2 regions of the Methylosinus trichosporium OB3b genome follow, and region 1 is predicted to be linked to the other one. Evidence: predicted binding sites of a transcription regulator. Region 1 holds the regulator's gene; the other holds the start of a gene.
What was found. The regulator PhoB, encoded in region 1, activates phosphate uptake and scavenging genes when phosphate is short. The targets are predictions, from matches to a motif close to TGTCATNNANCTGTCAT.

Region 1 (11,029 bases):
CCGCCGCGCTCTACCTGCTGCTGCCGCAGGAGACGAATCTCGACTTCTTCACCTTCGCCTGCGTCTATGTGTTCGCCTGCGTCCTCGGCGTCGTCAGCCATGCGCCGGGCGGCATCGGCGTGTTCGAGGCGACGATGCTGCACGCGCTGCCGAGCCATTCGCAGGAGAGCCTGCTCGCCTCCCTGCTGCTGTTCCGCGTGCTCTATTATTTCCTGCCCTTCATCCTCGCGCTGGCGCTGCTGGGCGCGGACGAGGGCTCGCGCCGCTGGCACAGCCTGCGCGAGACCATCAACCGCATCATGGAGGCCCGCGAGTAGCGGGCTCGGCGCCGCGACCAGCAGAGCGAGCCGGACGGTTCGCGGTCCAGGGACGCAGCCCGCCCCACGCCCGCGCTCGACTGAGAGAAACAATGTCCGATCTGCGCCGCCGCTATCAGGGAGAAGCCCTTCTCGGCCTCGTCATCGACGCGCTTCCGGAGGCGGTCTTCGTCATCGATTCCGAGGCGCGCATCGTCGCCGCCAATCGCTCCGCGCGCTCGGTGCTGCCGTCGCTGCGCGTCAATGATCCGCTGGCGCGCAGCCTGCGCTCGCCCGATGTGCTCGACGCGCTCGAGCGCGTGCTGCGCGGCGGCGCGCCGGAGAAGGTGATCTGGGTCGAGCGCCTGCCGGTCGAATGCTGGTTCGAGGTGCATATCGCGCCGCTGCGCCTCGATGGCTATGAGAACGCCGCGGTGGCGAGCCTGCGCGACTTGACCGAATCGCGCCGCGTCGAGCGCATGCGCGTCGATTTCGTCGCCAACGCCAGCCATGAGCTGCGCACGCCGCTCGCCTCGCTGCTCGGCTTCGTCGAGACCCTGCAAGGCCCGGCGCGCGACGACGCCAAGGCGCGCGAGCGTTTCCTCTCGATCATGCGCGAGCAGGCGCAGCGCATGTCGCGGCTCGTCGACGATCTCTTGTCGCTCTCGCGCATCGAGCAGCATCTGCATCTGCGCCCCGACACGCCGGTCGATCTCGCCATTCTCGTCGCCCATATCGTCGACACGCTCGGGCCTATGGCCGAGGACAGCGGGATCGAGCTGAAGCTCGACGCCACTGGCCCGGTCGTCGTTCCCGGCGATCGCGACGAGCTCGCCCGCGTCGCGGAAAATCTGATCGAGAATGCGATCAAATATGGAGCCGGCCCGGTCGAAATCTCGCTCGCGCCGCTCGGCGCCTCGGCCGTCTTCTCGGTGCGCGACCACGGCCCTGGAATCTCGCCGGAACATCTGCCGCGCCTCACCGAGCGCTTCTATCGCGTCGATGCGGGCAAGAGCCGCGCCAAGGGCGGCACCGGCCTCGGCCTCGCCATCGTCAAGCACATCGTGGCTCGCCACCGTGGCCGCCTCGCCATAGATTCAGCGCCGGACAAAGGCGCCACCTTTCGTGTCTTCTTGCCCCTCGCCGAGGCGGAAAAAGCCGATGGCGTTTGATAGTTACCGATATATTTCAGTAGACTATGTGTGTCATCTAACTGTCATATAACTGTCATAAAAGACGCGTTGCGAGAGACTAGTTTGCGCGTCGCCGGGGCGCAGGACGCGCGCCGCCCTCAAGTGAGCCTCGAGTTCGAAAGAGACAAAGATGATCTTCAAATTCTTCAACCGGATCGCTCTGGCGGCGACCGTGGCTCTCGCCACGGCGAGCGCGGCTGTCGCGGTCGACATCTCCGGCGCGGGCGCGACCTTCCCCTATCCGATCTACGCCAAATGGGCGGACACCTATAAGAAGGAGACCGGGGCCGGCCTCAACTATCAGTCGATCGGCTCGGGCGGCGGCATCAAGCAGATCAAGGCGCGCACGGTGACCTTCGGCGCTTCCGACCAGCCGCTCAAGGCCGAGGATCTCGAGGCCGCCGGCCTCGTGCAGTGGCCGCAGGTGATCGGCGGCATCGTTCCGGTCGTCAATCTCGACGGCGTGAAGTCGGGCGACCTCGTGCTCGACGGCCAGACCCTCGCCGCCATCTTCCTCGGCGAGATCGTCAAATGGGACGACGCTGCGATCAAGAAGCTGAACCCCAAGCAAAAGCTGCCCTCGACCGCGATCGCCGTCGTGCATCGCTCGGACGGCTCGGGCACGACCTTCAACTTCACCAATTATCTGTCCAAGGTCAGCGCCGACTGGAAGGCCAAGGTCGGCGAGAACGCCTCGGTCGAGTGGCCGGTCGGCATCGGCGCCAAGGGCAATGAAGGCGTCGCCAACAATGTCGCCAACACCAAGGGCGCGATCGGCTATGTCGAATACGCCTACGCCAAGCAGAACAAGCTGACCTTCACCAAGCTCGTCAACAAGGACGGCAAGGCCGTCGCGCCGACGACGCCGACCTTCCAGGCGGCCGCCGCCAACGCCGACTGGGCCAATGCGCCGGGCTTCTATCAGATCCTCACCGACCAGCCGGGCGCCCAGTCCTGGCCGATCACCGCCGCGACCTTCATTCTGCTGCCCAAGCAGCCGCAGGACGTCGCCGCCGCGGGCGAGGCGCTGAAGTTCTTCGGCTGGGCCTTCGCCAAGGGCGGCAAGGCGGCAGAGGAGCTCGACTATATTCCGATGCCGGCCGGCGTCGTGGCTCTGATCAAGAAGAGCTGGGCGCATGTCACCGATGCGAGCGGCAAGCCGCTGGCGTCGAACTGATCGTCGCGCCGCCCGGCGGGATCGCTCCCGCCGGGCGGCGCCCATTGGCCAGTCGAGCGAGACGGAATCTCGAGGGCGCTGTCGCGCCGAACGATGCGGCGGACCGGAAGTCGCGCTATCGAGAGATCGGGCGATTTCCGGCCCCCTGGAGCGTGCAATGGACGTCGGCTTCCACCGCCAAACGAGAGACGACAGCGTGTCAGACCTGGCAATCGTGGCGGCGCCGCCTCGCGCCGCCGAAGTCGAGCGCGGCAAAGTTCTGCGCCGCATGGCTCTCTTCGATTTCTTCTTCCACAATCTCACGCGCTCGGCGGCGATCCTCGTCCTGCTGATCCTCGGCGGCGTGATCTTTTCGCTGATCTACGGCTCCCTGCCGGCGATCCGCGCCTTCGGCCTCGGCTTTCTGACGACCGAATCGTGGAACCCCGTCACCGAGAAGTTCGGCGCTGTGGCGCCGATCTACGGCACTCTGGTCACCTCCACGATCGCCATGATCATCGCCGTGCCGCTCGGGCTCGGCATCGCCATCTTCCTCACCGAGCTGTGCCCGCACGCGCTGCGTCGCCCGATCGGCGTCGCCATCGAGCTGCTCGCCGGCATTCCCTCGATCATCTACGGCATCTGGGGCCTGTTCGTGCTCGCGCCCTTCCTGCAGCAGCATGTGCAGCCGGCGTTGATCTCGCTGACCGGCGACATTCCGGTGCTGTCGAGCCTCTTCGCCGGCCCGCCCTATGGCATCGGCATGCTGACCGCGGGGTTCATCCTCGCCATCATGGTGCTGCCCTTCATCACCTCCATCTCGCGCGACGTGTTCGACACCGTGCCGCCCGTGCTCAAGGAAGCGGCCTCCGGCGTCGGCTGCACCACCTGGGAGGTGATGCGCTATGTCGTCATTCCCTACACGCGCGTCGGCGTCATCGGCGGCGTGATGCTCGGCCTCGGCCGCGCGCTCGGCGAGACGATGGCCGTGACCTTCGTCATCGGCAACGCCCACCGTGTGTCGAGCTCGCTGCTCGCGCCGGGCACGACGATCTCGGCGACCATCGCCAATGAATTCACGGAAGCGGTCGGCGACGTCTACACTTCCGCGCTGATCGAGCTCGGCCTCATCCTCTTCGTCATCACTTTCTTCGTGCTGGCGGCGGCGCGCTTCATGCTGATGCGCATCGAGCAGAAATCGGGAGCCTGACCCCTTGTCGCTCTATTCCCACCGACGCCGCGTCGACGTCGTCGCCAAGGCGATGTGCTGGGCCGGCACCTTGTTCGGGCTGGCCTGGCTCGTGCTGATCCTCGGCGCCTTGATCTATGAGGGCGCGCGCGGGCTGACGCCCGCCGTCTTCACCGAGATGACGCCGCCGCCGGGCGCGACCGGCGGCCTGCTCAACGCCATCGCCGGCTCGCTGGTGATGACGGTCATCGGCGTCGTCGTCGGCACGCCGCTCGGCATGCTCGCCGGCACCTATATGGCCGAATATGGCCGCTATTCGAAGCTCAGCATGGTGGTGCGCTTCATCAACGACATTCTGCTCAGCGCGCCGTCGATCGTCATCGGCCTGTTCGTCTACACGGTGGTGGTGGCGCGTGTCGGGCATTTCTCCGGCATCGCCGGCGCGCTCGCGCTCGCCGTGCTCGTCGTGCCGGTGGTCGTGCGCACCACGGAGGACATGCTGCTGCTGGTTCCGGGACCGCTGCGCGAGGCGGCGGCGGCGCTCGGCCTGCCGCGCTCGCATATGCTGCTGCGCGTCGCCTATCGCGCCGCCAAATCCGGCATCGTCACCGGCGTCCTGCTCGCGGTCGCCCGCGTCTCCGGCGAAACGGCGCCGCTTCTGTTCACCTCGCTCAACAACCAGTTCTGGAGCACCGATCTCAACGCTCCCTTGTCGAGCCTTCCCGTCGTCATCTTCCAATTCGCGCTCTCACCCTACAAGGACTGGCAGCAGCTGGCCTGGACCGGCGCCCTGCTGGTCACGATCGCCGTTCTGCTCCTGTCGATCACAGCGCGCGCTCTCAGCAGCGGAGGAAAGCACAAATGACCGCCATGCCGGTGATCGAAACCAAAACCTCCACCAAGGTCTCGGTGCGCGATCTGGACTTCTATTACGGCCAGTCGCATGCGCTGAAGAAGATCTCGCTGCCGCTCTACACCCATAAGGTGACGGCCTTCATCGGCCCGTCGGGTTGCGGCAAGTCGACGCTGCTGCGCGTTCTGAACCGCATGTACGACCTCTATCCCAGGCAGCGCGCCGAGGGCGAGGTGCTGCTCGACGGTGAGAATATTCTCGACCCGAGCGTCGACCTCAATCTCCTGCGCTCGCGCGTCGGCATGGTGTTCCAGAAGCCGACGCCGTTCCCGATGTCGATCTACGACAATATCGCTTTCGGCATCCGTCTCTATGAGAAGCTCTCGCGCAGCGAGCTCGACGGACGCGTCGAGGCGGCGCTGCGCGGCGCGGCGCTGTGGGACGAGGTGCGCGACAAGCTCAATTCGAGCGGCCTCGGCCTCTCGGGCGGCCAGCAGCAGCGATTGTGCATCGCCCGCACCGTCGCCATCCACCCGGAGGTGATCCTGTTCGACGAGCCCTGCTCGGCGCTCGATCCGATCTCCACCGCGAAGGTCGAGGAGCTGATCGACGAATTGTCGGAGCGCTACACGATCGCCATCGTCACCCACAACATGCAGCAGGCGGCGCGCGTCTCGGATTTCACCGCCTTCATGTATCTCGGCGACCTCGTCGAATTCGGCGAGACCAACACTCTGTTCACCGCGCCGCAGAGCAAGAAGACGCAAGACTATATCACCGGCCGTTTCGGCTGACGCGCGCGCCGCGCGGCGCATGAGGACGAGACCATGAGCGAACATATCGTCAGTTCCTACGACCGGGATCTCGAGGCGCTCGGCCGCCGGATCGCCGAGATGGGCGGCATCGCCGAGAAAATGCTGGGCGAGGCGATGGACGCCCTCGCCAATTTCGACACCGAGCTCGCGCACCGCGTCGTCGCCACCGACACGCGGCTCGACGCGCTGCAGCGTGAGATCGAAGAGAGCGCCATCCTCACCATCGCGCGGCGGCAGCCGCTCGCCGTCGATCTGCGCGAGTGCATCGCGGCGATGCGCATCGCCGCTGATCTCGAGCGCGTCGGCGACCTCGCCAAGAGCATCGCCAAGCGCACGGTGAAGATATTGGCCGAGGCGCGCGTGCCGCGCGCCATCATCGGGCTGAAGACGATGGCGGAGGTCGCCTCGTTGCAGCTCAAGGACGTGCTCGACGCCTATGCGCAGCGCGACGTCGAGCGCGCCAAGGCGGTGTGGGCCAATGACGTGGAGCTCGACGCGCTCGAGGACTCGGTGTTCCGCGATCTTCTCACCTTCATGATGGAGGATCCGCGCAACATCTCCTTCTGCACGCATCTCCTGTTCTGCTCGAAGAATATCGAGCGGATCGGCGATCACACCACCAATGTGGCGGAGACGATCGTCTATCTCGTCACCGGCGAATCCATGCCGACCGAACGGCCCAAGGGCGGCAGGCCGGCGACGCCGTCCGATGACACGAAAGAGCAGACGCCATGAACGAAGTCCGCGTCTCGGCGTCGCGCGAGACGCCGAACGACCGGGCGCCGCGCATTCTCGTCGTCGAGGACGAGGCGGCGCTCGCCCTTCTGCTCGCCTATAATCTCGAGTCGGAGGGCTTTCAGGTCGAGCATGTCGAGCGTGGCGACGAGGCGGAGATTCGCTTGTCCGAATCGCTGCCCGATCTCGTCATCCTCGATTGGATGCTGCCGGGCGTCTCCGGCCTCGAGATCTGCCGGCGCCTTCGCGCGCGCGACGACACGCGCACCATGCCGGTCATCATGCTGACCGCGCGCGGCGACGAGAACGAGCGCGTGCGGGGCCTCTCGGTCGGCGCCGACGATTATGTGGTGAAGCCGTTCTCGACGCCGGAGCTGATGGCGCGCGTGCATGCGCTGCTGCGCCGCGCGCGGCCGGAGCGGGTCGCGACGCGGCTGGTCGCCGGCGACATCGACCTCGATCGCGAGACGCGCCGGGTGAAGCGGGCGGGCCGCGAGATTCATCTCGGGCCGACCGAGTTTCGGCTGCTCGAATATCTGATGGAGAAGCCCGGCCGCGTCTTTTCCCGCGCGCAGCTGCTCGACAGCGTCTGGGGTCTCTCGGCCGAGATCGACGAGCGCACTGTCGACGTGCATGTCGGCCGGTTGCGCAAGGCGATCATCCGCGGCCGCGAGAAGGACCCGATCCGCACCGTGCGCGGAACGGGCTATTCCTTCGACGAGACCTTCGGGCGAGGCTGAGCGGCGAAGCAGCTCAGTGGACGAATTCGGCCTGCGTCGAGAGCAGGTCGAAGTGATAGTTCACGCCGGCGCGCATGAAGTGGAAATCGTCGACGCGTCGCGGCGCGGGGAAACGGGGCTGTCCGCCAGCCCCGAAATCGGTGTAGAGATATTCCGCCTTGACCGACCAATCGCGCGCGAAGGCCCATTCGAGGCCGCCGCCCGCGGTCCAGCCGTCGTGCATGCGGTCGCCGTCATGGCCATAGGCGTAGCCGCCGGTTCCAAAGAAGAGGAGATGATCGCTGAAAGGCAGGACGCCGACGCGGCCGCGCGCCGTGCCGAACCAGTCGAACCTCGGCGAGGGGAAACCGTACCGGCCGCTGTCGCCGCCGAGGCTCGTTCCCTGAAAATCCGTCTCGAGACCGACGACGAACAGCGGGCCGAGCCGGTAATTGTAACCGAGCTGCCCGCCGCCGAGGATGCCGCTGCGGTCGAGACCCGACGCCGACAGCCCGGCGCCGAGGTTCAGACCGGCGTAGACACCGCTCCATGCGTAAGCGGGCCGCGCTCCCCCGAACACCGTGGCCTGCGGCGGGAGATCGGCGGCGCGCACGTCGCCGGCGAGAAGCACGAAGGTCGACGCCAGTGCTGAAACGGTTTTCCTCATTCGCAGAGTCCTCTCCCGAAGCCGAGACACCGCTTGTCGCCGAAGCGTGTCTCTCGAATTTGTCGAGGAGTGTCCGGAATGTTTCTCGATAGGGGCGATCTCTAGCTCTAGTGTTTCATGCCTCCCATTCCACCTTTGCCGCCCATGCCGATTTCCATCACGCCTGTCATGGCCTCCTCGGCGGCCTTCTTCTGCTCGTCGGTCAACGTTGCGAACAGCGGCTCCACCGCCGTTCTGATGGCGCGAACCTGATCGAGATGAGCGCTCATATTACGCTCCATCATTTCTAGCTGCTCCAGCACGCCGCCCGTCATCTTATGGTCCTTCGCGGCGGCGCAGAATTGCGCGGTCTTCTGGCCGGCCGCGCGATAGGCGTCGGCGAAGGCATTCCATTGCGGCGCCTGGGCGTCGGTCAATTGCAGCTCTGCCTTAAGATAGGCGAGCCGCCCCTCGACATGGTCCGCGGGACCGCACAGGCGCTTCATCACCATGCCGCCGTGCTTGTCATGTCCCTCGCCCTCGGCGGCTTTGGCCGAGTCGCCATGGTCCATGCCGCCATGGTCCATGCCGCCGCCACCCATGCCGCCATGGCTCATTCCGCCATGACCCATTCCTCCCATTCCGCCCATGCCGCCCATTCCCCCCATTCCGCCCATGCCCCCGCCGCCGCCCTTGCCGTGATCCATGCCGCCGTGATCCATGCCGCCGTGGTTCATGCCGCCATGGCTCTCGCCGCCATGGCTCTCGCCGCCGCTCTGCTCATGGCCGGACATGCCATGGTCGGCGCCGCCGCTCGGCGGCGTGGATTGCCATTGCTGCGCCGACGCCGCTCCGCCGAGGGCCAGCAGCAGAGTCGCGGTCGCCACAGTCCATTTCGAGATCGTCCTCATATCGTCCTCCCTTTTTTGCAATTGCCTCATTCCACCTGGAACTCGCGCATCATCTCCATGTCCTCGTGCTCGAGGATGTGACAGCGATACGTGAAGCGTTCGGACGGCTCGGCGATGCGGACCGGCAGACGAGCTCGATCTCGACATCGGGATGAAAGCCCGGCGACGCCCGATTGGGCGCGCGGCGTGGGATGTCGCGCATGCCCTGCATCGCCTGCGTCGCGCCGGGCAGCCCCAGCGCCGCCGCTCCCGCTCCGGCCTGGAGCAGGAAGCGGCGGCGAGAGGGGGCGGAACCTTGCGTCATGGACTGAACTCCGGCGAGCGCGAGCTCGTTTCAACAGCGTCAGTCTGTGATTTAAGCGTCGGGAGCCGTGTCTTTGACTGTGGCATCTTGCCCCAGCGCGGCGGGTGTCTCCGGCCCTTTTTCATTGCCAAGCGCGGCGTCTGCTCTTAATCAGGCGCCGTTCGGGCCTTGCCCGATCTTCGCGACTTACGCCGATTCGTATCGGCGAGTGGGCGCAAAGGAGACGATCATGATCGCCGTGACTTTCCCCGACGGGGCGTCCCGTCAATTCGAGCCGGGCGTCTCCGGCCTCGACATCGCCAAGAGCATCTCCCCTTCCCTCGCCAAGCGCACCGTGGCCATGGCGCTCGACGGAGAGCTGCGCGACCTCGCCGACCCCATCGACCGCGACGCGAAAATCGAGTTCGTCGGCAGAGAGGACCCGCGCGCGCTGGAGCTCATTCGCCATGATTGCGCGCATCTGCTCGCCGAAGCGGTGCAGGAGCTGTTCCCCGGCACGCAGGTCACCATCGGCCCGGTGATCGAGAACGGCTTCTATTACGACTTCTATCGCTCCGAGCCGTTCACGCCGGACGATCTGCCGGCGATCGAGAAGAAGATGCGCGAGATCGTCGCGCGCGACGCCGCGATCACGAAAGAAGTGTGGACGCGCGATCAGGCCAAGACATTCTTCACCGCCAGGGGCGAGGCCTTCAAGCGCGAGCTGATTGAGAGCATTCCCGGCGGCGAAGATTTGAAAATCTATCGCCAGGGCCATTGGCTCGACCTCTGCCGCGGCCCGCATTTGCCGTCGATCGGCAAGGTCGGAACCGCCTTCAAGCTGATGAAGGTGGCCGGCGCCTATTGGCGCGGCGACCACAACAACCCGATGCTCTCGCGCATCTATGGAACCGCCTTCGCCAAGCAGGAGGAGCTGGACGCCTATCTGCATCGGCTCGAGGAAGCGGAGCGGCGCGACCATCGCCGCCTCGGCCGCGAGATGGACCTGTTTCATTTCCAGGAGGAGGGGCCGGGCACGATCTTCTGGCACGAGAAGGGCTGGGCGCTGTTCCAGTCGCTCGTCTCCTATATGCGCCGGCGCCAGAAGGCCGCAGGCTACAAAGAGGTGAACACGCCGCAGGTGCTCGACCGCGCCTTGTGGGAGACGTCGGGTCATTGGCAGACCTATCGCGAGAACATGTTCCTCACCAAGACCGAGGACGAACGCATCTTCGCGCTGAAGCCGATGAACTGCCCCGGCCATGTGCAGATCTTCAAGAACGGGCTGAAGTCGTACCGCGACCTGCCGGTGAAGATCGCAGAATTCGGCATTGTGCATCGCTATGAGCCGTCCGGCGCGTTGCACGGCATGATGCGCGTGCGCGCCTTCACGCAGGACGATGCGCATATCTTCTGCAATGAGGATCAGATCATGGAGGAGGCGTTGAAGATCAACGACCTCATCCTGACGATCTATCGTGACTTCGGCTTCGACGACGTCGTGGTGAAGCTCTCCACGCGGCCGGAGAAGCATGTCGGCTCCGACGAAGCCTGGGCCAAGGCCGAGGCGGCGCTCTACAAGGTGCTCGACGAGCTGAAGGCGCGCGGCCTGAAGACCGGCGTCAATCCGGGCGAGGGCGCCTTCTACGGCCCGAAGCTCGAATATACTCTGCGCGACGCCATCGGCCGCGAATGGCAATGCGGCACGACGCAGGTCGACTTCAACCTGCCGGGCCGATTCGGCGCCTTCTACATCGGCTCGGACAGCGAGAAGAAGACGCCGGTGATGATTCATCGCGCCATGTTCGGCTCGCTGGAGCGCTTCACAGGCATTCTGATCGAGCATTACGCCGGCCATCTGCCCCTATGGCTGTCGCCGTTGCAGATCGTCGTCTGCACCATCACGCAAGATGCGGACGATTATGCCTATGAAGTGGCGGCGGAGGCGCGCAATGTCGGCCTCGCGGTCGATCTCGATCTGCGCAATGAGAAGATCACCTATAAGGTCCGCGAGCATTCGCTCGCCAAGGTCCCGGTGCTTCTCGTCGTCGGCAAGAAGGAGGCGGCCGAGCACACGGTCTCGATCCGCCGGCTCGGCTCGCAGGCGCAAAGCTCCGCGACCCTCGCCGATGCGCTGGCCGCGCTGGCGGAGGAGGCGACGCCGCCGGATGTGAAGGAATAAGGGGCGAGAATGTCGGGTGATCCCTTCTCCCGCTCCGCCGCGGGAGAAGGT
Region 2 (11,029 bases), 1.9 Mb from region 1:
GGTGGTGCTGCCGCCGACGGTGGCGATCCTCGGCGCCGGCCGCGTGCGCCGCGCCGCCGTGCCCGATGGCGAACGCATCGTCGCGCGGCGGCTGCTTCCGCTGAGCCTCACCTTCGACCATCGCGTGGTCACCGGCGGCGAAGCGGCGCGGTTTCTGCGCGCTGTGATCGACGATCTGGCGCTGGCGGCGTGAAGGAGCGCGGTCTTCCTTCTCCCGCGAGCGAGGAGAGGGGCGCCCGGCGCCGAGCTATTCTCCCGGCAGTCTCGGGCTCGTCGAGCGACAACCGCGGCGCCGCCGCCTCCTCTCCCCGCTCGCGAAACCGCTCGCGGGGAGAGGTGAGGTGAGGGGCGAGGCGGGTAGGCGCGATGGAGAGACGCCGCGAGCCCTCCCGGGCCCCTCTCCGTACCTCTCCCCGCAAGCGGGGAGAGGAGGCGGCCGGCGCCGAGCAATTCTCCCGGCACACTTTGGCTCTTCCGGCAAAGACCGCGGCGTCTCCGCTTCGCTCAGCGTTTCGGCCACTCCCAGCGCGGGCGTGAATCCAGCGCTCCTTTGACGCGCGTCTCGCCGAAATCCTTCTCGAGCTCGATCAGCTTCGCGTCGCGGACCTCGCTCAGCAACTCGACGAGCCGGCGATCATGCGTCACCACGATCGTCTGCGAGTGGCGCGAGGCGCGCTCGACGAGACGCGCCAGCGGCGCGATCAGATCGGCATGCAGGCTCGTCTCCGGCTCGTTGAGCACCAGCAGCTCCGGCGGCCGCGGCGACAGCAGCGCGGCGACCAAAATCAGATAACGCAATGTTCCGTCCGAAAGCTCGCTCGTCTCCAGCGCTCGCAGCAGGCCGTGCTGATGCATCGCGATCTTGAACCAGCCATCCGTGTCGATGACCTCGATCGCGGCGCCGGGAAAGGCGTCGTCGATCGCATCGTCCAATCCGCGCTTATCGCCGATCACGCGAATCGTCTCCAGCGCCGCAGCGAGATCGGCGCCGTCGTCGGCGAGCGCCGGCGTGTGGGTGCCGACCTGGGGACGCCGGCACGGCGCGTCGGAATCGGTGCGGAAATGATCGTAAAAGCGCCAGGAGCGCAGCTTCTGGCGCACGGCCGCCATTTCCGGCGCGTCGCGGGGGTCGGAGAATTCCGTCATCATGCTCTCGAAGCCCGCCAGCGTCTCCGGCAGCGGCTCCAGCGCGCCTGTCGGACCGGCGCAGCGCAGCGACGGACCGCGCCGGTCGACGAGCAGAGCGGATTGTCGATAGGCCGGACCCGCCCAGATGCATTCGCGCTTGATGACCGGATCGAGCGCGAAGGAGCCCGCTGGTTGCGACGGAAAGCCCAGATCGATGCAATAGCCGAAATCCTCTGCGCCGAAGCCGAGCTTGAGGCTCACAGCCTCGCGGCGCACGGTTCCCTGCACCGGATGCGCGCCGGCCCGCACGCTACGGCCGATCCGCTCCGGCCCGGCCCAGAGCGTCGAGCGCAGCCCGCCTTCGCGCGCGAGCGAAGCGACGAGTCCTCCCTGCGCGGTCTGCGCCAGCAGACGCAAGGCGCGATAGAGGCTCGATTTGCCGCTGCCGTTCGGCCCGGTGACGATGTTGAGGCGCTCGAGAGGAACGACGAGGTCGTGAAGCGAGCGATAACCGGCGATGGCGAGGACGGAGAGGGTCGGCACGGCTCCCCGTCCGGCGCCCATGCCCTCCTCCCAGAGAATCAGAGCGAGCGCGAAAAACGCAGCACGCCGCCCTTGGAGCCCTTGAGGATGAGGTCAGAGCCCTGCGTGTCCCAGAACGGGCCGGAGAGCATGACCTGCCAGAAATCGCGCTCGATCGCCTGCAGCGCCGGATCGCATTTCGCATCGGCGACGGCCGGCATCGCCTTCGGCCCCAGCCGATTGGCGCCGACGATGAACACGCCCGACCAGGATTTGCAGCCCGAAAAGCCCGAGCCGCGCATCGTCGAATCGATGCGGATCCAGATGTCGGCCGACGGAGCCTTGCCGTTGATGTCCTGAAGATTGAAAATATGATTATGCGGGAACGGCTTATAGGTGAGGACCTGCTCCTGCTGCGGCTCGCCCCCCTCCTCCTTCGGCTTGGCCGCCTCGCGCTTGCCCTTCGCTTGCGCGGTCGCGAGCAGAGCCGACGCCGAAAGGCCGATGACGAGGGCGGTCAGAATTTTGTTCATTCCTCGATCCTTCTTCCCGAATCGCTGATCCGCAAGCTGCGTGTCGGATATGGCTTTTTTTTGCGAATCGCCGCGCGCGCCGAAATTCGGCGGCTCACAACATGCTGGGCAGGACTCGGTCGGGCGGGCGATGCCCGTCCATGAAGGTCTTGATGTTGATGATGACCTTCTCCCCCATGTCCACCCGGCCCTCATTGGTGGCCGAGCCCATATGCGGCAGCAGCGTCACCTTGCCGGATTTGGCGAGCTTCAACAGCTTGGGGGAGACGGCGGGCTCGTGCTCGAACACATCGAGCCCCGCGCCGGAAATTTCTTCCGCCTCGAGCATGCGGATCAGCGCATTCTCGTCGACAATCTCGCCGCGCGCCGTGTTGACCAGAATGGCGTGCGGGCGCAATTGCTTGAGCCTTCGGGCGGAGAGCAGGTGATAGGTCGCCGGCGTATGCGGGCAGTGGATCGACAATATGTCGATGCGCGCCAGCATCTGGTCGAGCGATTCCCAATAAGTCGCCTCGATCTGGTCCTCGATCTCGGCCGGCAGGCGGCGGCGATTGTGGTAATGGATCGACAGGCCGAAAGCCGCGGCGCGGCGCGCCAGCGCCTGGCCGATCCGGCCCATGCCGACGATGCCGAGCCTCTTGCCGGTGATGCGATGGCCGAGCATCCAGGTCGGCGACCAGCCGGACCAGCCGCCGTCCGGAATGGTGCGCGCGCCCTCGACCAGCCGGCGCGCCACGGCGAGGATCAGCGCCATTGTGAGATCGGCGGTGTCCTCGGTGAGGACGCCCGGCGTGTTGGTGACGGTGATCGACCGCCGCAGCGCCGAGGCGACGTCGATATGGTCGACGCCATTGCCGAAATTGGCGATGAGCTTCAATTGGTCGCCGGCCTGGCCGATGAGGCCGGAATCGATCCGGTCGGTGATGGTCGGCACCAGCACATCCGCGGTGCGCACGGCTTCGACGAGCTCCTCGCGCGTCGCCGGACGGTCCGACACATTGAGCCGCGTGTCGAATAATTCGCACATGCGCGTCTCGATCACCTCGGGGAGCCGACGTGTCACCACGACGAGCGGCTTCTTTTTCGCCATCTTCCCCTTCGTCCTCCCGCCTCGCTCGACTATGTTGCCGCCGCTGCGCGGCGCATCACGGCCGAGCTTTGGGAGCGATGAACCGTCTCTTCAACCTGGCCTTAACGACGATGGATGAAAAGACCTGTTCGCCGCCCGCGCCGCCTTCCCTCCAAGCTTCCTATCAGATGGCGGGACAAAGACAAGACGACGCGTCGCCCGGCCGATGGGACGCCTTCGCTGAGGACAACGCAGACCATGCCCGAATCGCCGACTTTCCGCCCACGAAACGCCGAGCCGGGCTCGCTCCTCGCCGTCCTCTCGCTCGCCGCCGCGCTGCTCTTTGCGGGCGCGGCCCCGGCGCAGCAGCAGATCGGCCCGGTCTCCGGCCTCGCGCTGCCGCGATTCGTCAGCCTCAAATCGGACCGGGTCAATCTCCACGAGGGGCCGAGCAAGGAGCATCCGACCCTCTGGGTCTATGAGCGCGCCGGCCTGCCGGTGGAGATCACCGCAGAATTCGAGACATGGCGCAAGATTCGCGATTCCGAGGGGACGGAGGGGTGGGTGCTGCACTCGCTGCTCTCCGGCCGCCGCACGGCGCTGGTCGCCCCGTGGAAGAAGGAGCCCGCGCTCGCCTACGCCCGCGACCGCTCGACCCCCCTCGCCCGGCTGTCGCCCGGCGTCGTCGCCAATCTGCGCCTTTGCGACGGCTCGTGGTGCCGCGTCTCTGGCGACGGATTCGACGGCTATGTCCACCAGGAGAATTTGTGGGGCGTGTATCCGGGCGAGAAGATCGATTGAGGTTCTGCAGGGAGAGCCCTCAGCCTCGCCGCCGCTGGTCCTTCACCAATCGCACCACCACATCGACTCGGGCGATTCGCATCCCCGGCGGCGGCGCGGGCAAATTCACCACATCGATCTCGGCCCCGGGAATATCCACCAGAGCGTCGCCATCCTCGATGAGGAAGTGATGATGCTCGCTGACATTGGTGTCGAAATAGACGCGCGCGCCATCGACCGCGATCTCGCGCAGGAGGCCGATGTCGGTGAGCTGGTGCAGCGTGTTGTAGACGGTGGCGAGAGAGACCGGCAGAGCGGCGGCGCGCGCCTCCTCATAGAGCTTCTCGGCCGTCACATGGCGATGGCCGCCGCGGAACAGCAGCTCGCCCAGCGCCACGCGCTGGCGCGTCGGCCGCATGCCGGCGGCGATGAGTCGCCCGCGCAAGCTGCGCGCCGCGTCCCGCGCGCGCTCCTCGGCTGTCCGCATTTCGTCCTGCATCGCCCCGCGATCCCGCTCCGTCCCTGCCGCCTTGTTGATTAGAATAGGAAAGCTCACGGAAAAGAACAATTTTTTTCTCGGCGCCCGGAGGCTTGGCAGCTCGCCCGAGGTCGTGAGACAAGCAGCTGTGTGACGAAGAGATGACAGCGACGCGGCCATTGGCGGCGCCTGCCGCCTCGCTCGGGTCGCTCGCAAAAGATGAGACGCTTGCATGCATATTTATGGTTTTGCCCGGGGCGCGACGCTCGCGGCGGCGGTTCTCGTCGCCGCTCCCGCCCTCGCCTATGACATCTCCGGCGCCGGCGCGACCTTTCCCTTGCCGGTCTATGCGCGATGGGCGCAGAGCTACAGCAAGGAAACCGGCGATCGGGTCAATTATCAGTCGATCGGCTCCGGCGGCGGCATTCGCCAGGTGAAGGCGCGCACGGTCACCTTCGGCGCCTCGGACCAGCCGCTCACCGCCGCCGAGCTGGAGGCGGCCGGGCTCATCCAATGGCCGCAGGTGGCGGGCGGCGTCGTCGCCATCGTCAATCTCGACGGACTGAAAGCCGGCGACCTCGTTCTCGACGGGCCGACGCTGGCGCGCATCTATCTCGGCGAGATCGCGCGCTGGGACGATGCGGCGATCGCCGCGCTCAATCCGAAATCGAAGCTGCCGGCGCAGCCGATCGTCGTCGTGCATCGCTCCGACGGATCGGGCACGACCTTCTGCTTCACCGATTATCTTTCGCACGCCTCAGCGAAGTGGAAGGAGACGGTCGGCGAGAATGTCGCGGTGGACTGGCCGCTCGGCATGGGCGCCAAGGGCAATGAGGGCGTCGCCAATAATGTCGCCACCGCCAAGGGCGCGATCGGCTATGTCGAGTTCGCCTATGCGAAGCAGAGCGGCTCCACCGTCGTTCACATGGTCAATCACGACGGCAGGGTGGTGGCGCCGAGCAAGGAGAGCTTTCGCGCCGCCGCGGACAACGCCGATTGGGCGCATGCGCCGGGCTTCTTTCGCCTGCTGACCGATCAGCCCGGCGCGCAGTCCTGGCCGATCGCCGCCGCGACCTTCATCCTGCTGCCGAAGACGCCGAAGGATGCGGAGGCGGCGCGAGTGGCGCTGAAATTCTTCGATTGGGCCTTCGTCAAAGGCGGCGCGGCGGCGGAGGAGCTCGACTATGAGCCGATGCCCTCCTCGGTGATCGCGTTGATCCGCAAGAGCTGGAGCGAGAATTTGAAGGACGCGGAGGGGAAGCCGCTAGTCCGTTAGGAGTCGGAGGAATTGCTCGGCGCTGGCCGCTTGCGGAGCGGGCCCGGAGAAGGCTCGCAGCGTCTCCATCACGCCAACCCGCCTCGCCCCTCACCTCACCCCGCGAGCGGGGAGAAGAGGCGGAGGCGCCGCGGTCATTGCTGGAGGCGCGCCGAGGCTCGCCTCACTCCGGCGGCTTCGCCTCCGCCGGCGTCACCTTCAGCACGGTGATGCGATTGCGCATCTTGCGCATGACCTCGAAGCGGAAATTGTGGAAGTTGAACACTTGGCCCGCTTCCGGGATCGCCGCCGCCTCGTGAATGACGAGGCCGGCGATCGTCGTCGCCTCCTCGTCCGGCAGGCTCCATTCCATCACGCGGTTGAGATCGCGCACCGGCACGGCGCCGTCGACCAGCACCGAGCCGTCCGGCTGCGGACGCACGCCCTGCATGGCGAGATCGTGCTCGTCCCTGATGTCGCCGACGATCTCCTCTAAGATATCCTCGAGCGTCACGAGCCCCATCACCTCGCCATATTCGTCGACGACCAGCGCGAAATGCGTCTTGCGCTTCAAGAACGCCTGCAGCTGATCCTCGAGCGAGGTCGACTCCGGCACGAACCAGGGCTCGAGCGCGATGTCGTCGATGTCGAGCTTGGAGAAATCGGCATTCACCGCATCGAGCGCGCGCAATAAATCCTTGGAATGGATGACGCCGATGAAATTATCCGGCCGATCGCGCCACAGGGGCATGCGCGTGAAGGGCGAGGCCAGCACCTCGCGCACGATCTCGTCGGGCGGAAGATCGGCGTCGATCGTGCGCATCTTGGTGCGATGGATCATCACATCGCCGACATGCAGAATCTGCAGATCGAGAACGCCGCCGAACATGTCGCGCCAATTGCGCTCGACCGTGCCCTCCTCGTGCAGAATGTCGACGGCGCTCTTCAGCTCGTCATAGGGCGACAGCAGCGTGCGGCCATGGCCGATCTCGACCCCGAACAGCTTCAGCACCGCGCGCACGAAGGCCTCGACCGCGATGAGCAGCGGGCCGAACACGGCGACGAACACATTGATGACGCGCGCGACGCGCAGCGACAGGCGATCGGGGTGGTTGATCGCCACCGTCTTCGGCAGCACCTCGGCGAACACCAGCAGCAGCACCGTCATGATGATGGTGGCGTAGATCGCGCCGCTCTCGCCGGTGAGATAGACGAGCACGCTGGTGGTGAAGGCGGAGCCGCCGATATTGACCAGCGTGCTGCCGAGCAGCAGCGCCGCGATCATGCGATTGCGCTGGCGCAGCAGGCGATTGACCAGCCTCGCCCGCGCGTCGCCCTCCTTCTCCAGCGCATGCATATGCGCATGAGAGGCCGCGGTCAGCGCCGTCTCCGAGGCCGAGAAGAAAGCCGACAGCAGCACGCAGGCCAGCACGATGGCCGAGGCGAGCCAGATGTCGATGTCGAGTCCTGTGTCGGCGCCGCCGTGCATGATCCTACTCGCGCGCCATCTCGTCCTTGAGGAAGCTGCGCGCGGCGTCCACATCGACGCCCTTGGCGACGAAGGAGCGGCCGATGCCGCGCAGCAGAACGAAGGTGAGAGCGCCCTTCTCGACCTTCTTGTCCTGGAACATGGCGTCGAGCACCGAATCGGCGTCGGCGCGCCAGCCGGGAATGTCGCGAATGCGCGTCGGCAGGCCGACGCGCGTCAGATGACGCTCGACGCGCTCGGCCTCCTGCAGGCTGCACATGCCGAGCCGCGCCGAGAAGCGCAGCGCGCAGACGAGGCCGATGGCGACGCCCTCGCCATGCACCAGCCGCGCGCTGTCGTAATGCACCAGCCGTTCGAAGGCATGACCGAAGGTGTGGCCGAGATTGAGCAGCGCGCGGTCGCCCTGCTCGGTCTCGTCGCGGGCGACGATCTTCGCCTTGGCGCGGCAGCTCACCGAAATGGCCTCCACGCGCGCGGCGCGGTCGGCGAAGACGGCCGAGGCGTTGCTCTCCAGCCATTCGAAGAAGAAGAAATCGTCGATGAGTCCGTATTTGACGATCTCGGCGTAGCCGGCGCGGAACTCGCGCAGCGGCAATGTGGCGAGCGCGTCGACATCGGCCAGCACCAGCGACGGCTGATAGAAGGCGCCGACGAGATTCTTGCCCTGCGCGGTGTTGATGCCGGTCTTGCCGCCGACCGAGGAATCGACCTGGGCCAGCAGCGTCGTCGGAATCTGCACGAAGCGCGATCCGCGCCGCACGCTCGCCGCGGCGAAGCCGGCGAGATCGCCGACGACGCCGCCGCCGAGCGCGACGACGACGTCGCGCCGCTCGATCCTCGCCTCGAGAATCTGCTCGCAGACGCTCTGGAACACCGGGAAGGATTTGGAGCCTTCGCCCGGCTCGACGACGATCACGCTCGAGCGAATGCCGCGCGCCTCCAGGCTGTGGCGCAGCACCGGCAGCTGCAGCCGCGCGACATTGCCATCGGTGACGATGGCGCAGGCCGCGCCCGGGGCGACGCGGGCGATATGGTCGCCCGCCTGATCGAGCAGGCCGGCGCCGATGACGATGTCATAGGCTCGGTCGCCGAGGCCGACCGGAACCGTCTGCGGCTCGATGGCGCGCGGCGGCGGCCGCGAGGTCATGAAGCGAGCGAGATCCGCCGTCGAGGCCGCATTCTCCGGCTCTCCCTTCGCCCAGCCATAGAGAGCCGCCAAAGTCTCCTCCACCATCACCTCATGCGCGACATCGCGCGACAGCACGGCGATATCCGCCTGCCGATAGACCGGATAGCGCTCGTCCATCAGCCGGCGCAACACGGCCGCGGGATCGCTGGTCTGCAGCAGCGGACGATCGCCCTTGCGACGCACGCGGCGCAGCAGAACGTCATGGGCGGCGTCGAACCAGAGAGAGAGGCCACGCTCCCTGATTCGCTCGCGCGTGCCTTCGTCCATGAAGGCGCCGCCGCCGGTCGCCAGAATGCAGGGCTCGCCGGCGAGCAGCCGCGCGATCACGCGCCGCTCGCAGTCGCGGAAATGCGCCTCGCCATATTTGGCGAAAATATCGGGGATCGACATGCCCGCCGCAGCGGCGACGATCTCCGCGTCCGCGTCCTTGAACGGCAGGGAGAGCCGCTGCGCGAGACGCTGGCCGATCGAGGTCTTGCCGGAGCCCATCATGCCGACGAGCACGATCGAGCGGCCGGCGAGCGCGGCGCGCAAAATCGCGCCGCCGCGTCCGTCGCCCGGCCAGCCGACCCGCGCCGGCTCGGTCTCGCCCATTGCTTGCGCTTTGTTCATGGCCCGGCAATCTACACCGCGTCCGCCGGAAATTCAGCACCGATTCCTGGTTTCAGCCCTCTATTCGGGCAGAAGCGGCTCCAAAAAGCGGCGGATGAAGTCGAGCAGCCGCGGTTCCGCGAGGTCGGCGCGGCGGGCGGCCATGCGCACGCCGGCGAGCTCGGGCTTCTCCTGCGCCGCGAGGAAGGCCGTGATCCGCCGCTCCAGCGCCGCCGCCGTCTCGACGCAATGGGCGATGCGCAGGCAGGCGACGCGCGGCCCGGCCAGCGCGATGGTCCAGCGCGGCTCGAGCCGCACCTCTCCTCGAGCGACGCCGGTCTCCTCCTGCAGCTCACGCAGCAGATTGTCCTCGAGATCGACGAATCCATCACGAATGTCGCTCGGATCGGGCGTGCCGGCAGGAAAATAGATCGCGCCGGCGGCCGAGTGGCCGACGCCCATCTCGCCGAGCAGAAAGGCGCCGTCGGCCGAGCGCAGCGCCGGCATGGAGAAGCAATTCTGCACCCCCTCGCCCGGAAAGCCGAAATCGCGCCAGGCGAGAAAGCGCGAGAAGCGCGTGTGAAAGAACTTCACCTGCAGAGCGTCGCCGCCGTCGGCGTCGCGGACCGGTTCGACCTCATGGGCGAGCAGCACCGGCCCGTCATAGAGGGCGGGATTGGCGGAAAGGCGCGCGCGCCAATGGGCGTCGATCTCCGCCGAGCGCTCGCGGTCGAAGGCCCAATCATGCTCTGCGACGACGCAGCGGAGGCGGTCGACGGTGATGAGCTCGATCGCCGCGCTCACAGCTCGAGCTCCCCGCTCAGCACGCCGATGCTGGCCCCGGCCACGGAGACGGCGGCGAGTTGTCCGCATTCGATGCGCGAGCCGACGATGATCCGCGACGGCCGGCCCACACGATATCCCTGCTCGATGACGAATTCGTGCTCGCCGTCCTCCGGCGCCTCGAAGGCGTGGGCGACCGCGGCGAAAGCCGCCGCCGCCGAGCCGGTCGCCGGATCCTCGGCGACGCCGACGCCATGCGGAAAGGAGCGCGCCAGCACGGCGCTGTCCTGCGCCATCGTCTCGGTGGTGTAGAGATAGGCGCCGCGCGAGGCGCCGAGGACCGCGCCGAAGGCGGACAGGTCGGGCTGGGCGCGATCGAGGGCGGCGCGCGAATTCACCGGCACGAAGAGAAACTCGACGCCGGCGGAAAAGCGCGAGGGCGCATGACGGCGAAAGCCGATATCGGCCGATTCGAGGCCGAGCGCCGCGGCGAGCGCGGCCGTCTGCGGCGGCTCGCCTCCGCCCCACGGCAGGCGCGGCGCGGCGAAACGAGCGAAGACGCGCCCTTCGGCGCCGGCCGAGACGTCGCAGCGCAGGACGCCGATCTCCTCCTCGAGCGCCACGACCAGACCATTGCGCGCCAACATGTCCGGCGCGCGCCGTGAAGCGATCAGCGCCGCGGCGCCGATGGTCGGATGGCCGGCGAAGGGCAGCTCCGCCGAAGGGGTGAAGATGCGCAGCCTCGCCGTGTTCACCGGGTCGAGCGGCTCCAGGACGAAAACCGTCTCGCTCAAATTGAACTCGCGCGCGATCTTCTGCATCGTCGCGCCATCGAGCGCGTCGGCCGCGAGCACGACGGCGAGCGGATTGCCGGCGAAGCGGCGATCCGTGAAAACGTCGAGCGTGTGGAAGCGCAGCTTCATCGCAGATGACTCCGATATGAAGTGTTCGATTTTTTCAAGGCTCTAGAGCGAGCCTGAAGGCTCGCGGTCCAGGGGCCGCGCTTGGACCGCGAGCCATTCGCGCGGGGTCACGGCCAGCTCGGCTCGTCCTGCATCGCCAATATGGCCATGGAATCACGAAATTCGATCATCTCCACGATGAGACCATTTTCGAAGCGCGCGAATTCGGCGAGATCGACGCGGCCGCGCCGGCCGGTGCCGCGATGCCGCCAATCGACCCGGCGCCGCACGGCCACGCGGCCGCCATCGA

Region 2: the regulator PhoB is predicted to act here: its motif matches at 4,661-4,677, upstream of pstS (phosphate ABC transporter substrate-binding protein PstS).

What each region holds. Positions count from the first base shown of each region.
Region 1 covers NZ_CP023737.1:3,335,031-3,346,059, forward strand. Annotated here, with positions in the region: gene CQW49_RS15955 (lysylphosphatidylglycerol synthase domain-containing protein) at 1-317, shown strand, start outside; gene CQW49_RS15960 (ATP-binding protein) at 410-1,468, shown strand; gene pstS (phosphate ABC transporter substrate-binding protein PstS) at 1,620-2,666, shown strand; gene pstC (phosphate ABC transporter permease subunit PstC) at 2,935-3,855, shown strand; gene pstA (phosphate ABC transporter permease PstA) at 3,860-4,699, shown strand; gene pstB (phosphate ABC transporter ATP-binding protein PstB) at 4,696-5,481, shown strand; gene phoU (phosphate signaling complex protein PhoU) at 5,515-6,237, shown strand; gene phoB (phosphate regulon transcriptional regulator PhoB) at 6,234-6,977, shown strand; gene CQW49_RS15995 (outer membrane protein) at 6,991-7,623, opposite strand; gene CQW49_RS26115 (Spy/CpxP family protein refolding chaperone) at 7,731-8,513, opposite strand; gene CQW49_RS16005 (multicopper oxidase domain-containing protein) at 8,540-8,851, opposite strand; gene thrS (threonine--tRNA ligase) at 9,047-10,978, shown strand.
Region 2 covers NZ_CP023737.1:1,413,497-1,424,525, forward strand. Annotated here, with positions in the region: gene CQW49_RS06745 (dihydrolipoamide acetyltransferase family protein) at 1-193, shown strand, start outside; gene CQW49_RS06750 (AAA family ATPase) at 505-1,692, opposite strand; gene CQW49_RS06755 (META domain-containing protein) at 1,710-2,183, opposite strand; gene CQW49_RS06760 (2-hydroxyacid dehydrogenase) at 2,278-3,273, opposite strand; gene CQW49_RS06765 (SH3 domain-containing protein) at 3,511-4,053, shown strand; gene irrA (iron response transcriptional regulator IrrA) at 4,073-4,531, opposite strand; gene pstS (phosphate ABC transporter substrate-binding protein PstS) at 4,743-5,786, shown strand; gene CQW49_RS06780 (HlyC/CorC family transporter) at 5,950-7,254, opposite strand; gene aroB (3-dehydroquinate synthase) at 7,259-9,055, opposite strand; gene CQW49_RS06790 (NUDIX hydrolase) at 9,116-9,838, opposite strand; gene CQW49_RS06795 (PhzF family phenazine biosynthesis protein) at 9,835-10,740, opposite strand; gene CQW49_RS06800 (nuclear transport factor 2 family protein) at 10,848-11,029, opposite strand, start outside.